One region of the Microbacterium californiense genome, then DNA from elsewhere that is predicted to be linked to it. Evidence: predicted binding sites of a transcription regulator. Region 1 holds the regulator's gene; the other holds the start of a gene.

Region 1 (7,064 bases):
AGCACCCACAGGCCGTACCCGACGTCCGAGTCGTCCGGCGCGACCGCGACGGGTGCCCCCTCGAGCCTGGTGCGCGCGAGGCGGGCGCGGTGGAGTCCCCACCGCCCCGAAGGATCGTCCGCGTACAGGAGGGTGTCGTCGTCCTCCCACTCCGGCTGCAGCGCGGCCCGGGTCGGGATCTCCGTCTCGTCGGCCGTCGCGAGGTCGCGGACCCGCAGGCGCGCCGCGTCCCACGGCATCCGTGCGCCGTCCCAGCCGACCCACGCGATCCGCGATCCATCGGGGGACAGGGACGGATGGGCGAAGAATCCCGTGCCCTCCGCGTGCACGCGCACGCGCGCGGCATGCTCGGCGGCGGATCCGTCGGTCGGGATCTCGACGATCGCGCGACGATGCGGCTCGACGGCCAGGTCCTCCCGCACGGCGAGGAGCCGGCCGCCCTGCACCCGGAGGCCGCCGTGCGCGGGTCCCGGAACGGTGAGCGGCACGGGGGCGTCGCCCCGGCGTGCGCGGTACACGCGCTGATCACCGGCGTCGACGAAGAACAGCGTGCCCTCGGCATCCGCCGTCCACGCCCCGCCGCCGTACTCGTGCACGCGGGAGCGCGCACTCCACGGAGCGGGCAGGATCTCCTCGCCCAGCGACGACCGGATCGTCACCCGGCCGCCCTCCGACGGCACGGATTCGGCCCACCAGATCTCCTCGCCGACGAAGCGCGCGCCGTCCAGACGGGGAGAGGATGCCGCGACCGAAGCCGGGCTGAATGGAGAGGACCAGGAACCGTGGGCGGACGACATGCCTCGAGCCTAGGCGGCCGGCGACACACGGCGTCACACAGCGTGCGGCCACCGCGCCGGGTGTTCTACGGTTCTGGAAACGCCCGGTCCGCCGAGGCGTGGAGCGACAGCCGAGCCCGGCACCCGCCCGCGAATGATGCCCTCTCGCGTCGTGCGCGGCCCCCGGCCCGCCCTGTCCCCAGGAGAACACATGTCTTTCGAGACGCAGCCCCTCGGCGCCCCCCGCGTGCCGTTCTCCTTCGAGCTGTACCCGCCCCGCTCCGAGTCCAGCGAGGGAGCGCTGCACGAGACCGTGCGCCGGCTCGCCGCCGCCGGCCCGGACTTCCTGTCGGTGACCTACGGCGCCGGAGGATCGACGGGCGGGCGCTCGCTCGACGTGCTGCGCTTCATCCGCGAGCACACCGCCGTGGAGCCGCTCGCCCACCTCACCTGCGTCGGCAACACGTACGCGGGCGCGGCACGGCTCATCCGCGAGTTCCTCGACGCCGGCATCCTCAGCTTCCTCGCCCTGCGCGGCGACCCGCCCGCCGGGCAGAGCGAGGGGTTCCTCGGCGATCTCGAGAGCGCGGCGCAGCTCGTGCAGCTCATCGACCGGGTGCAGGCGGAGCGCGCGCCCTACGAGGAGATCCCCGTCCCCGGCAACCCGGGAGCGGTCAGGGTGTCGCCGCGTCGCAAGGTCAGTATCGCCGTAGCCGCCTTCCCGAAGGGGCACCCGAGAGCGGCGCATCGCACGCAGGACGTCGAGGCGCTGCTGGCCAAGCAGGCGGCGGGTGCGACCTTCGCGATCACGCAGCTGTTCTTCCACCCCGACGACTACTCCGCGTTCGTCGAGCGCGCCCGCGCCGCCGGCGTCACCATCCCGATCCTCCCCGGGATCATGCCCATCACCTCGCCCGCCCGCCTCGCCCGCGTGCTCGAGCTCACGGGGGAGGACCTCCCGAGCGAGCTCGCGATCGCCCTCGACGTGGAGCCCACGCCGGAGGGGCGGCGGGAGATCGGCATCGAGTGGGCCGCGCGGCTCGTCCGCGACGTCGTCGCCGACGGGGCTCCCGGCGTGCACCTGTACGCCTTCAACCAGCACGACACAGTCCTCACCGTCCTCGCCGAGGCCGGCATCCTCCCGGCCCTGCGCCGATAGACCCCGCCGAAAGGAAAGACAATGACCGCATTCCCCGGAGGAACCATCCTGGGCTACCCGCGCATCGGCCGTCGACGCGAGCTCAAGAAGGCCGTCGAGGCGTTCTGGGCCGGCCGCATCGACGAGCAGGAGCTCGAGCGCACCGCCGCCGAGCTGCGCGGCGTCACCCGGGAGCGGCTGGCCGCGCTGGGTCTCGGCCGCGACGACTCCGCGATCCCGGAGTCGTTCTCGTACTACGACCAGGTGCTCGACGCCGCGGTCACCGTGGGCGCGATCCCGGCACGATTCGAGGACCTGCGCGCGGAGGACGGCACCGTCGGCCTCGCCGCGGCCTTCACGATCGCGCGCGGTGAGGGCGATCGCGCCCCGCTCGAGATGACCAAGTGGTTCGACTCGAACTACCACTACCTCGTCCCCGAGATCGGCCCCGAGACCCGCTTCTCGCTCTCGAGCGACCGCCTCGTCCGCGAGGTCGCGGAGGGCGTCGCGGCCGGGTTCGTCACGCGGCCCGTGATCGTCGGGCCGGTCACGCTGCTGGCGCTGGCCAAGGCCTCGGATGCCGCGCCCGAGGGCTTCGATCCGCTGTCGCGGCTCGACGACCTCCTGCCGGTCTACGTCGACCTGCTGGCGCGCCTGAAGAACGCCGGTGCCCAGTGGGTGCAGCTCGACGAGCCCGCCCTCGTGAGCGAGTCGCTCCCGGCATCCGTCGCCCAGCTGTCCGCCGCCGCCGAACGCGCCCTCGCCGTCCTCGGCGAGGCCGAGACGCGCCCGGCGATCCTCGTCGCGGCGCCCTACGCCGATCTCGGCGAGGTGTTCCCCGTGCTCGCCGCGGCGCCGATCGAGGCCATCGCGGTCGACCTCGTCCGCGGCGGCGTCCCCGCCGCGACGGCCGGCCTCTCGGACAAGGTGCTCGTGGGCGGCGTCGTCGACGGCCACAACATCTGGCGCGGCGACCTCGCGGCGGCCTTCGACAAGCTCGAGGCGCTGCGCGGCCTGGGGGCCGCAGCGGTCGCCGCGTCGCCCTCGACGTCGCTGCTGCACATCCCGCACGACGTCGCCGACGAGTCCCGTCTCGACGCGCGCCTGGTGTCGTGGCTCGCCTTCGCCGACCAGAAGGTGGAGCAGGTCGTCACCCTCGCGCGCGGCCTCGCGGAGGGCCGGCCCGCGATCGCCGACGCGCTGGACGCGGCATCCGCGGCCCTCGCGGACCGCCTGGCGGCACCCGGCGTGCGTGACGGCTCGGTGCGCGCCCGCGACCTGGCCGAGGCCGACTTCTCCCGCGTCCCCTACGCGGAGCGCGAGAGTGCGCAGGAGGCTCTCGGACTGCCGGTCCTGCCGCTCACCACGATCGGGTCCTTCCCGCAGACGGGCGACATCCGGCGCGCACGCGCCCGCTTCACCCGAGGGGAGATCCCCGCCGAGGACTACGACGACTTCCTCCGCCGCGAGGTCGCCAGCGTCGTCTCGCTGCAGGAGGACCTCGGCCTGGACGTGCTCGTGCACGGCGAGCCCGAGCGCAACGACATGGTGCAGTACTTCGCGGAGAACCTCGACGGGTTCGCCGTGACCGAGAACGGCTGGGTGCAGTCCTACGGGTCGCGCGCCACACGTCCCTCCATCCTCTGGGGAGACGTGTCGCGTCCGGCGCCGATCACGGTCGGCTGGTCCGCCTACGCGCAGTCGCTCACGACCAAGCACATGAAGGGGATGCTGACGGGACCCGTCACGATCCTCGCCTGGTCGTTCGTGCGCGACGACCAGCCGCTGGGCGAGACGGCGAATCAGGTGGCCCTCGCCCTGCGCGACGAGATCGCCGACCTGGAGGCGGCCGGCATCGGCATCATCCAGGTCGACGAGCCGGCACTGCGCGAGCTGCTGCCCCTGAAGAAGGCCGACCAGCCGGCCTACCTCGACTGGTCGGTGCGGTCCTTCCGTCTCTCGACCGGTGGCGCGAAGGCCGGCACGCAGGTGCATACGCACCTCTGCTACTCGGAGTTCGGCGTCGTCATCGACGCCATCCGCGCCCTCGACGCCGACGTCACTTCGATCGAGGCCGCACGCAGCCGCATGGAGGTCGTGGCCGACATCGCCGAGGCGGGCTTCGACCACGGCATCGGCCCGGGCGTCTACGACATCCACTCGCCCCGGGTTCCGGCGGTCGAGGAGATCGAGTCGCTGCTCCGTCGCGCGGTCGAGGAGATCCCGACGCGCCAGCTGTGGGTCAACCCCGACTGCGGTCTGAAGACCCGCGGCTACGACGAGACCACCGCCTCGCTGCAGAACATCGTCGAGGCCACCCGTCGCGTGCGGGAGGACGTCGCGGTCGCGGTCTGACCGACCCCACGAGAACCGCCCTCCCCGACGAACGGGGAGGGCGGTTCTGTCGTCGTCCGGCCCGGGGTCAGACGGCGCGGAGCACCGCCACGACCTTGCCCAGCACGACCGCCTCGTCGCCGAGGATGGGCTCGAAGGCGGAGTTGCGGGGGAGCAGCCAGGTGTGGCCGTCGCGTCGACGGAAGGTCTTCACGGTCGCCTCGCCGTCGAGCATGGCGGCGACGATCTCACCGTTCTCCGCGGTGTTCTGCGAACGCACGACGACCCAGTCGCCGTCGCAGATGGCGGCGTCGATCATGGACTCGCCCGACACCTTCAGCATGAACAGGTCGCCCTTGCCGACGAGCTGGCGGGGAAGGGGGAAGATCTCCTCGACGTGCTGATCCGCGGTGATCGGCACGCCCGCCGCGATCTGTCCGACGAGCGGGACGAGGGCCGCGTCGCCGACGGGGGTCGCGATGTCGGCGGGGTTCTCGGTGCTGGCGCCCGGCAGATCGATCAGGACCTCCATCGCCCGGGTCTTGCCGGGGTCGCGGCGCAGGTACCCGCTGAGCTCGAGCTGCCCCAGCTGGTGGGTCACGCTCGACAGCGACTTCAGGCCGACCGCGTCGCCGATCTCGCGCATGCTGGGCGGATACCCCTGCTGGGCGATCGAGGCCTGGATGACCTCGAGGATCGCCATCTGCTTGGGGCTCAGGCTCTTGCGACGACGCGTGCGCTGCGCCTCGGGGTCGGGGGCGGTGATCTCGCTCATCGTGCTCCTTGAGTGCGCGGATCCGACGTCGTCGTTCGAATGTCGGTGGCCCGTGATGGGCTGTCTGTATCGAAACCGTATCCGAGATTTCGACCGAACGGGAATATCTGTTCGAGCGTGTCGGGGAATCGCCCGACATCGATTCGAAGAAAGCTTGACAGATGTTCGAATTCGAAGATATCTTCGGAACGTAGCTTCGCACCCACCGCTCCCGGCCGAGGGGTGGATGCGAACGCTACGCCAACGTGGTCACCGTCTCCGGCGGTGACGACCTCCGGTCCACGGAGGAGAGGCAGAGGAGAACGAGATGAGCACCATCACCTTCGGCACCGCAGCAGTCGTCCCCGCGCGTCCGACGCGCCTTCGGTTGACGCCCCGCGGACGCCGGGTGCTGCTCGCCCTCGCGGCCGTCCCGCTCGCCGGCGGCATCGCCTTCGCGGCTCTGAGCGGCGGCAGCGCCCTCGCCTCGGGGGAGAGCGCGGCATCCGTCACCTTCGAGACCGTCACGGTGCTGCCCGGCGACACCCTGTGGTCGATCGCCGAGACCGTCGCGCCCGAGGCTGACCCGCGCGAGGTGATCGGCGAGATCACGCGCCTCAACGTGCTCGAGGGCGGCACGCTGCAGATCGGCCAGGAGCTGTCGATCCCCACCGAGTTCTCGCACTGATCGCGGGAAGCCGGCCGGCGAGGGACCGCCCTTCGACGATGCCGCCCGACGTCCGTCCTAGCATGGAGGGGTGACTGCTTCCCTCGATGACCTGCCGCTTCGCGACGATCTGCGGGGCCTCACCCCGTACGGGGCACCCCAGGCCCCTCTTCCCGTCGCCCTGAACGTGAACGAGAACACGCATCCGGTCCCGGATGCCGTGGCGAGCGACATCCTCGACGACATCGCCGTCGCGCTGCGCGACGTGAACCGGTACCCCGACCGCGAGTTCACCGCGTTGCGCGAAGGCTTCGCCGACTACCTCGGCCACGGCCTGGACGCGTCGCAGATCTGGGCGGGCAACGGGTCGAACGAGGTGCTCCAGCACATCCTGCAGGCCTTCGCCGGTCCTGGTCGCACGGTCTTCAGCTACGCGCCGACCTACTCGATGTATCCGCTGCTCGCGCAGGGCACCGGGGCACGCTGGGTCGCCGGGCGGCGCGACCACGACTACACCCTCAGCCCCGACGATGCCGTGGCGCAGCTGCGGGAGGTCGATCCCGACGTCGTGCTGCTCTGCGCCCCGAACAACCCCACCGGCACTCCGCTCGGACTCGACGTCGTCGAGGCGGTCTACGAGGCCGCGCGTGGCGTGGTCGTGGTCGACGAGGCTTATCAGGAGTTCGCCCCCCGCGATGCGCCGTCCGCGCTCACGCTGCTCGAGGGGCGGCCCCGGCTGGCGGTCTCCCGCACCATGAGCAAGGCCTTCGCGTTCGCCGGCGCGCGCGTGGGCTACCTCGCCGCGGATCCCGCGTTCATCGACGCCCTCCGTCTGGTGCGGCTCCCGTACCACCTGAGCGCGCTCACCCAGGCTGCGGCGTCCGCGGCGCTCCGCAACGCGGACGTCATGCTGGGCATGGTCGACGAGATCGTCGGACAGCGCGATCGCATCACCGCCACCCTCGAGGCGCTCGGCTACACCCCGCACGAGTCGTGGTCGAACTTCGTGCTCTTCGGAGGGGTGGCCGACCCGAAGGCGACGTGGCATCGTCTGTACGACCGCGGAGTGCTCATCCGCGACGTCGGCATCCCCGGGCACCTCCGCGTCACCGCCGGCACGGAGGCCGAGACCACGGCGTTCCTCGACGCCCTGGCCTCGATAGAATCGGTGGTATGAGCGCCTCATCCCTGACCCCGCGCACCGCCCGCCGTGTGCGCAGCACGTCGGAGTCCACCGTCGAGCTCGAACTGAACCTCGACGGCACGGGCGCGAGCCGCATCGACACCTCGGTGCCGTTCTTCGACCACATGCTCACCGCGTTCGCGAAGCACTCGCTCACGGACCTCACCGTCCGCGCCTCGGGCGACACGAACATCGACGCGCACCACACCGTG
Region 2 (7,064 bases), on a different contig from region 1:
CTGCTGGCCGGCTGGCTCTTCCGCCACCCCTCCTCGGTGCACGACAACGGCCGCATCGGGATCGGATTCGGCCTGCTCGTGCTCGCCCTCGCCGGCTTCTGCCACGTGGCCGCCGGAGGCGCCGACGCCGCAGGGGTCGTGACCCGCGCGCACCCGCGCATGGGCATGCCCGCACTCAGCGAGGCCGGCGGGGTCTTCGGATGGCTGGTGGGGGAGCCCCTCGCTCTCGTGACGCCGATCCTCGCCTATGTCGTCCTGGGGCTCCTCGCCGCGCTCAGCATCCTGATCCTCACGAAGACCCCGCCGAACCGCATCGGAGCCCGGCTCGGCGACCTCTACGCCTGGATGTTCGACGCCGAGCGCGCGACTCCCCAGAAGGTCGAGGACACCGCTGCGGAAGACGACCCGGCCGAGGATGTGCTGCCCTGGTGGCGGCGCAACAAGACCGGTCGAGAAGAGGACCCCGACGAGGGCACGCTCGGTTCGGACGACATCACGGCCCTGCTATCGACGGCCGACAGCACGCCGGCGTACGACCAGGCCGTGGTCGTGGCCGATCCCTATGACGCCGCCACAGAGGTGCTGTCGGAGGTGCGGCCCGTCACCGACGGCCTGGCGGAGCAGCGCACGACCGCGCTCCTCGACGACGAGTCGGACACGGGCGAGATGCCCGAGCTCCCGGGCCTCGACGGGTTCGGGACCGAGGGCCCCGGAGATCGCGGGCCGCAGGCCCCGGTAGCGCCCTACGTGCTGCCGTCGCCCGGTGTGCTGGCCGCGGGGCCGCCCTCGGTCGCGCGCTCCGAGGCCAACGACCGCATCGTCGAGCAGATCACGAACGTCCTCAGCCAGTTCAACGTCGATGCGAAGGTCACCGGGTTCTCCCGCGGGCCGACGGTCACGCAGTACGAGGTCGAGGTCGGGCACGGCGTCAAGGTCGAGAAGATCCTCCAGCTGAGCAACAACTTCGCCTACGCCGTGGCCTCCAACGACGTGCGCATCCTCTCGCCGATCCCCGGAAAGAGCGCCATCGGCATCGAGATTCCCAACACCGACCGTGAGACCGTCGCCCTCGGCGACGTCCTGCGATCCCAGGCCGCGCTCAAGAGCAGCCATCCCCTCACGATCGGGGTCGGCAAGGACGTGGGCGGCAACTTCGTCACGGCGAACCTCGCGAAGATGCCCCATCTCCTCGTGGCCGGTTCGACCGGATCCGGAAAGTCCAGCTTCGTCAACTCGATGATCACCAGCCTGCTCATGCGGGCGCGGCCGTCCGACGTGCGCATGGTCCTCATCGACCCCAAGCGCGTCGAGCTGACCAGCTACGCCGGCGTGCCGCACCTCATCACGCCCATCATCACGAACCCCAAGAAGGCCGCCGAAGCGCTGCAGTGGGTCGTGAAGGAGATGGACATGCGGTACGACGACCTCGCGTCCTTCGGGTTCCGCCACATCGACGATTTCAACCGGGCGGTACGCGCCGGCGAGGTCGAGGTGCCGGTCGGCAGCGAGCGGGTGCTCAAGCCGTATCCCTACCTGCTCGTGGTCGTCGACGAGCTGGCCGACCTGATGATGGTCGCGCCGCGCGACGTCGAGGACTCGATCGTCCGGATCACGCAGCTGGCGCGCGCGTCCGGGATCCACCTCGTCCTCGCGACGCAGCGGCCGAGCGTCGACGTCGTCACCGGACTCATCAAGGCGAACGTGCCCTCGCGACTCGCCTTCGCCGTCACCAGCGTCACCGACAGCCGGGTCATCCTCGACAGCCCCGGGGCGGACAAGCTGATCGGCCAGGGAGACGCCCTGTTCTCGCCGATGGGCTCGTCCAAGCCGTTCCGCCTCCAGGGTGCCTGGGTCGACGAGAAGGAGATCGACGCGGTCGTCAAGCACGTCACCCGTCAAGCGCGGCCGGAGTACCGCGCCGACGTGCAGGAGGCGATCGAGCCGCGCAAGAAGGAGGTCGACGAAGACATCGGCGACGACCTCGAACTGCTGCTCGCGGCGGCCGAGCTCGTGGTGTCGACCCAGTTCGGCTCGACGTCGATGCTGCAGCGGAAGCTGCGGGTCGGATTCGCCAAGGCCGGTCGCTTGATGGATCTGCTCGAATCCCGAGAGATCGTCGGGCCGTCCGAGGGCTCGAAGGCGAGGGACGTGCTCGTGACGGCCGAACAGCTGCCCGGCGTCATGGCGAAGCTCCGCGGAGACGACGCCGCTGCCGCCCCGTCGGCATCCGCCGCGACTGCGCACGCTCCCGCAGCGGATCCCGTGGAGGCGCAGTTCCAGAACCTGCCGGTCGTGGAGGCGGAGGGCGATGAAGACGCCTGGGGACTGACGGGGCGCGACTGATGGCGATCCCGCGTCAACTGCCGAACGCGATCACGATCGCGCGGATCCCTCTCGCTATGGTCTTCCTCGTCCTCCTGCTCCTCGGCGGGACGTACGGAATCCCCGACATCGGCCTGCGCTGGGTCGCCGGAGCGCTCTTCGTGCTCGCGATCTCGACGGACTGGGTCGACGGCTATCTGGCCCGTCGTCACGACATCGTGAGCGACTTCGGGAAGCTCTGGGATCCGATCGCGGACAAGCTGCTCACGGGAGCGGGTTTCATCGGTCTCGCCGTGCTCGGCGAGGTGTCCTGGTGGATCGTCGCGGTCATCCTGGTGCGCGAGTGGGGAATCACGGTGCACCGCCTGATCGTCGTCAAGGAGCACGTCGTCGCCGCGGCCTGGATGGGCAAGCTCAAGACCGCCGTGCAGGCGGTGGCCCTCTCGTGGGCGCTGCTGCCGCTCCACGTGCTCATCGGCATCCCGCTGTGGACCCTTGTGACCGCCGTGCTCATGATCGCGGCGCTCGTGCTGACGATCGCGAGCGGCATCGACTATGTCGCCGCCCAGATGCGGGGCCGTCGGGCCCAGCCATGAGCGCCGCCCGGTCGGCGGTGAACGAGCTTCGACGCCGAGGGTGGACGCTGGGCGTCGCCGAATCCCTCACCGGCGGGAGCCTGAGCGCCGAGTTCGTGTCGGTGCCGGGTGCCTCGACGGTGTTCCTCGGAGCCGTGGTCGCGTACGCGACGCCCGTGAAGCACTCGCTGCTCCGAGTGGATGCGGAACTGCTGCGTCAGCACGGGCCGGTGCATGCCGAGGTCGCCCGTCAGATGGCGGACGGTGTCCGCAGAGCGGTGCGCGTGGACGGGGCGGATGCCGACGTCGGCGTGTCGACGACGGGGATCGCCGGCCCCGGCTCACCCGACGGGCAGCCTGTGGGCACGGTGCACATCGGCCTCGCGCTCCCGGGGCGTCTGCTCAGCGCCGCGCATCTCTTCGAGGGCGACCGGGCGGAGATCCGCGCACGCACCGTCGACGCGGCGGTCGAGCTGCTCGTCTGCGCGCTCGAGGAATAGCCCGGCCGACACCGCGGTTGTAACATTCGTGCTCACATTCAAACCACAGAGTGCAAGGGTAGATTGTGTGAAGGTCGGCGAGGTTATACTGGCCATCCCAACGGGGGAGACCCCGACCGACAGATCGGGGAGGAGGTTCCGATGATTCTTGTACGACAGGAAATCGGCGATGTGCTGAGGGACTTCCGGCTGCAGAAGGGGCGCACCCTTCGTCAGGTCGCGAGCAAGGCCTCCGTGGCGCTCGGCTACCTGAGCGAGGTCGAGCGCGGGCAGAAGGAGGCGTCGAGCGAGATCCTCGCCTCGGTTGCCGATGCCCTCGACATCCCGATCTCGACGATCATGCGCGAGGTGGGGGATCGCATCTCCGTCCTCGAGGGCATCCAGGTGTTCCCCGACGTCGTTCCCGACGATCTGGTCGCCTCGGTCGAGCCCGAGCTGTCTCTGCACTGACGCGAGCCGATGGTTGCGGATGCGTCGTAGTGAGTTCCTCCGCGCCGTCGAAGCGGAGTTCCCCGGGCGCTCGTCCGCCCTTCTCGAAGACCTCGTCCTGACGGCTCTCGAGGGGCGCACGGCGAAGGTGGCGCTGTCGGACGGCGCTCCGCCCCGCGACATCTGGCTGGCGCTGTGCGAGGAGATGGACGTCCCGGAATCGCGTCGGCATGGCGTCGGACGGTTGGAACCGCGCAGGCGCTGATCGTCCAAGGTTTCGAACCGACGGCATGGGACTGCGGCAGGTTCGGCGTGTCGTCGAAGATGTGTTCGATATCGGCGTAGTGTTCTGCACAGTGGTTCGAACGACCGATTTCTCCACTTCTCGCGGATACCTCCTCGCAATGTCGGAGGCCCCTCGTACGGTGAAGACATGGCCGCTGAGCCATACGCCTTGTCGGAGAGTTGCTCCCAGCCGGGAGCGCCGCGACAGCCTACAGGCGGCACCACGCGAGCATTAGGAGCACGACATGCCATCTCCCGCCGACCGCGAGAAGTCCCTCGAGACCGCTCTCGCCCAGATCGACCGCCAGTTCGGAAAAGGATCCGTGATGCGGCTCGGCAGCGACGAGCGCGCTCCTGTCGCCGTCATTCCGACCGGCTCCATCGCCCTCGACGTCGCGCTCGGCGTCGGCGGTCTGCCGCGTGGTCGTATCGTCGAGATCTACGGACCGGAGTCCTCCGGTAAGACCACCCTCACCCTGCACGCGATCGCCAACGCCCAGCGCGCGGGCGGCATCGCGGCGTTCATCGACGCGGAGCACGCGCTCGATCCTGACTACGCCGCCAAGCTCGGCGTCGACATCGACGCCCTGCTCGTCTCCCAGCCCGACACCGGTGAGCAGGCGCTCGAGATCGCCGACATGCTCGTCCGCTCCGGGGCGATCGACCTGATCGTCATCGACTCCGTCGCGGCCCTCGTGCCCCGTGCAGAGATCGAGGGTGAGATGGGTGATTCTCACGTCGGTCTCCAGGCCCGTCTGATGTCGCAGGCGCTGCGAAAGCTCACCGGTGGCCTGAACCAGACCAACACCACGATGATCTTCATCAACCAGCTGCGCGAGAAGATCGGCGTCTTCTTCGGCTCGCCGGAGACCACGGCCGGTGGTAAGGCTCTGAAGTTCTACGCCTCGGTCCGCATCGACATCCGTCGTATCGAGACCCTGAAGGACGGGACCGACGCGGTGGGTAACCGTACCCGGGTGAAGATCGTCAAGAACAAGATGGCGCCGCCCTTCAAGCAGGCGGAGTTCGACATCCTGTACGGCGTGGGCATCTCTCGCGAGGGAAGCCTGATCGACTTCGGCGTCGAGCACGGCATCGTCAAGAAGTCGGGTTCCTGGTACACCTACGACGGCGACCAGCTCGGACAGGGGAAGGAGAACGCACGGACGTTCCTCCTCAAGAACACGGATGTCGCTCTCGCCATCGAGACTCAGATCAAGCAGAAGCTCGGTATCGGCGGACCGGCAGCGGCCGCTCCGGCCGATGAGCTCGCCGAGCGTCGCCCGGCTTGACCATGACAGGTGAGAACGGGGGCGGGCCGCGCGATTCCGAGCGGCTCGCCCCGGTCATCCCCCTCTTCGGCAAATCGGCGCGTGCCGCCAGTCCAGGTTCCGTCTCGCCGTCGACGGTGGCCCCGAAAGACACACGGAACGAGGTCGACGCACGCCATGTCGACTCGTCGGCGGGCTTAGGGCGCTCCACCGCACCGGTCGCCGCTGATGGCCCGTCCTCACCGGACCGCGGATCGGGTCGCACGGAGCGCTCCGGCTCTCCGATCTCGCGTCACCCCGCTCGCGGCGCCAAGGGCGAGATGGGGATCCCGCCTCTGCGCGCACTGCAGGGAGTTTCTTCCGCGGCGAGCGAGGGAGAGGACGGAGATCCGGCTGCTCGCGACCCCGAGGAGCTGCGCGCAGCGGCCGAGGAGGCACTGGTCCGAAAGCTCCGCACGCGCCAGCTCTCGGTGTCGGAGGCGCGTCAGGTCCTGCGAACGCAGGGCCTCGGCGGGCCCGACGTCGACGACGTGATCGACGACTTCCTGCGCCGCGGCTATCTGGATGACGAGTCCCTCGCCCAGGCATTGGTCACGGCAGGGATCGAGCGGAAAGGGCAGGGGCGTGTCGCTCTGTCCCGAGCCCTCGCGCAGCGGGGCATCCCCCGCGAGGTGGCGGGGGCAGCCCTGGATGAGCTGCCCGACGACGACGCGGAACGAGCGCTGGAGTACGCGAGGACGAAAGCGCGGTCGTTGACGAGACTCGATCACGACACCGCCCTACGCCGCCTGGTCGGTCAGCTGTCGCGCCGAGGCTACGGCGGTTCGGTCGCGATGAACGCCGCCAAGACGGCGTTGACGGAAGCATCGTTCGGTTCGGGGCGGACCGGCGTGCGCTTCGTCGACTCCGACTGACCGTTCGTGAGGCGACCGATCCCGCGCTCGTACAATGGAGCATCATGACTATTCCGCGCAGTGAACCGACGATCATCGGCGCCTCGTCGGCAGCGATCGACGTCGACGGGCGGCAGCGCTCCTACGAGGTCCGCACGTTCGGGTGCCAGATGAACGTGCACGATTCGGAGCGGCTCTCCGGCTCGCTCGAGAGTGCAGGGTACGTGCGCGCCGAAGCGGGCACCGAGGCCGACGTCGTCATCATCAACACCTGCGCCGTCCGAGACAACGCGGCGGGGAAGCTCTACGGCACCCTCGGGCAGCTGGCGGCGGTGAAGCGGCGGAAGGACGGCATGCAGATCGCCGTCGGCGGGTGCCTCGCGCAGATGGACAAGCAGACGGTCATCGATAAGGCGCCCTGGGTCGACGTCGTGTTCGGAACGCACAACATGGGGTCCCTGCCCGGTCTCCTCGAGCGGGCACGGCACAACGGCGACGCCGAACTCGAGATCCTCGAATCCCTCGAGGTCTTCCCGTCCACGCTGCCGACCAAGCGCGATGCCGCGCACAGCGGTTGGGTGTCGATCTCCGTCGGCTGCAACAACACCTGCACGTTCTGCATCGTGCCCAGCCTGCGCGGCAAGGAGAAGGATCGGCGCCCCGGCGACATCCTGAACGAGATCCGGCTGCTCGTCGAGGACGGCGCGATCGAGGTCACGCTCCTGGGGCAGAACGTGAACTCGTACGGCGTCGAGTTCGGAGATCGGCAGGCCTTCAGCAAGCTGCTGC

Evidence for each region. Region 1 encodes LexA, which represses DNA repair genes until DNA is damaged. Its sites were predicted from a motif close to TCGAACANNTGTTCGA; they were not measured.
Region 2: recA (recombinase RecA) is a predicted target of LexA. The motif match lies at 4,145-4,160, and genes of this name have one in related genera.

What each region holds. Positions count from the first base shown of each region.
Region 1 is NZ_JBFOKQ010000002.1:312,195-319,258, reverse strand. It holds gene AB3M82_RS12820 (S9 family peptidase) at 1-797, opposite strand, end outside; gene AB3M82_RS12815 (methylenetetrahydrofolate reductase) at 988-1,935, shown strand; gene metE (5-methyltetrahydropteroyltriglutamate--homocysteine S-methyltransferase) at 1,957-4,269, shown strand; gene lexA (transcriptional repressor LexA) at 4,337-5,023, opposite strand; gene AB3M82_RS12800 (LysM peptidoglycan-binding domain-containing protein) at 5,331-5,690, shown strand; gene AB3M82_RS12795 (histidinol-phosphate transaminase) at 5,761-6,846, shown strand; gene hisB (imidazoleglycerol-phosphate dehydratase HisB) at 6,843-7,064, shown strand, end outside.
Region 2 is NZ_JBFOKQ010000001.1:380,165-387,228, reverse strand. It holds gene AB3M82_RS01930 (DNA translocase FtsK) at 1-2,343, shown strand, start outside; gene pgsA (CDP-diacylglycerol--glycerol-3-phosphate 3-phosphatidyltransferase) at 2,343-2,918, shown strand; gene AB3M82_RS01920 (CinA family protein) at 2,915-3,397, shown strand; gene AB3M82_RS01915 (helix-turn-helix domain-containing protein) at 3,539-3,847, shown strand; gene AB3M82_RS01910 (DUF3046 domain-containing protein) at 3,867-4,091, shown strand; gene recA (recombinase RecA) at 4,357-5,403, shown strand; gene AB3M82_RS01900 (regulatory protein RecX) at 5,703-6,296, shown strand; gene miaB (tRNA (N6-isopentenyl adenosine(37)-C2)-methylthiotransferase MiaB) at 6,341-7,064, shown strand, end outside.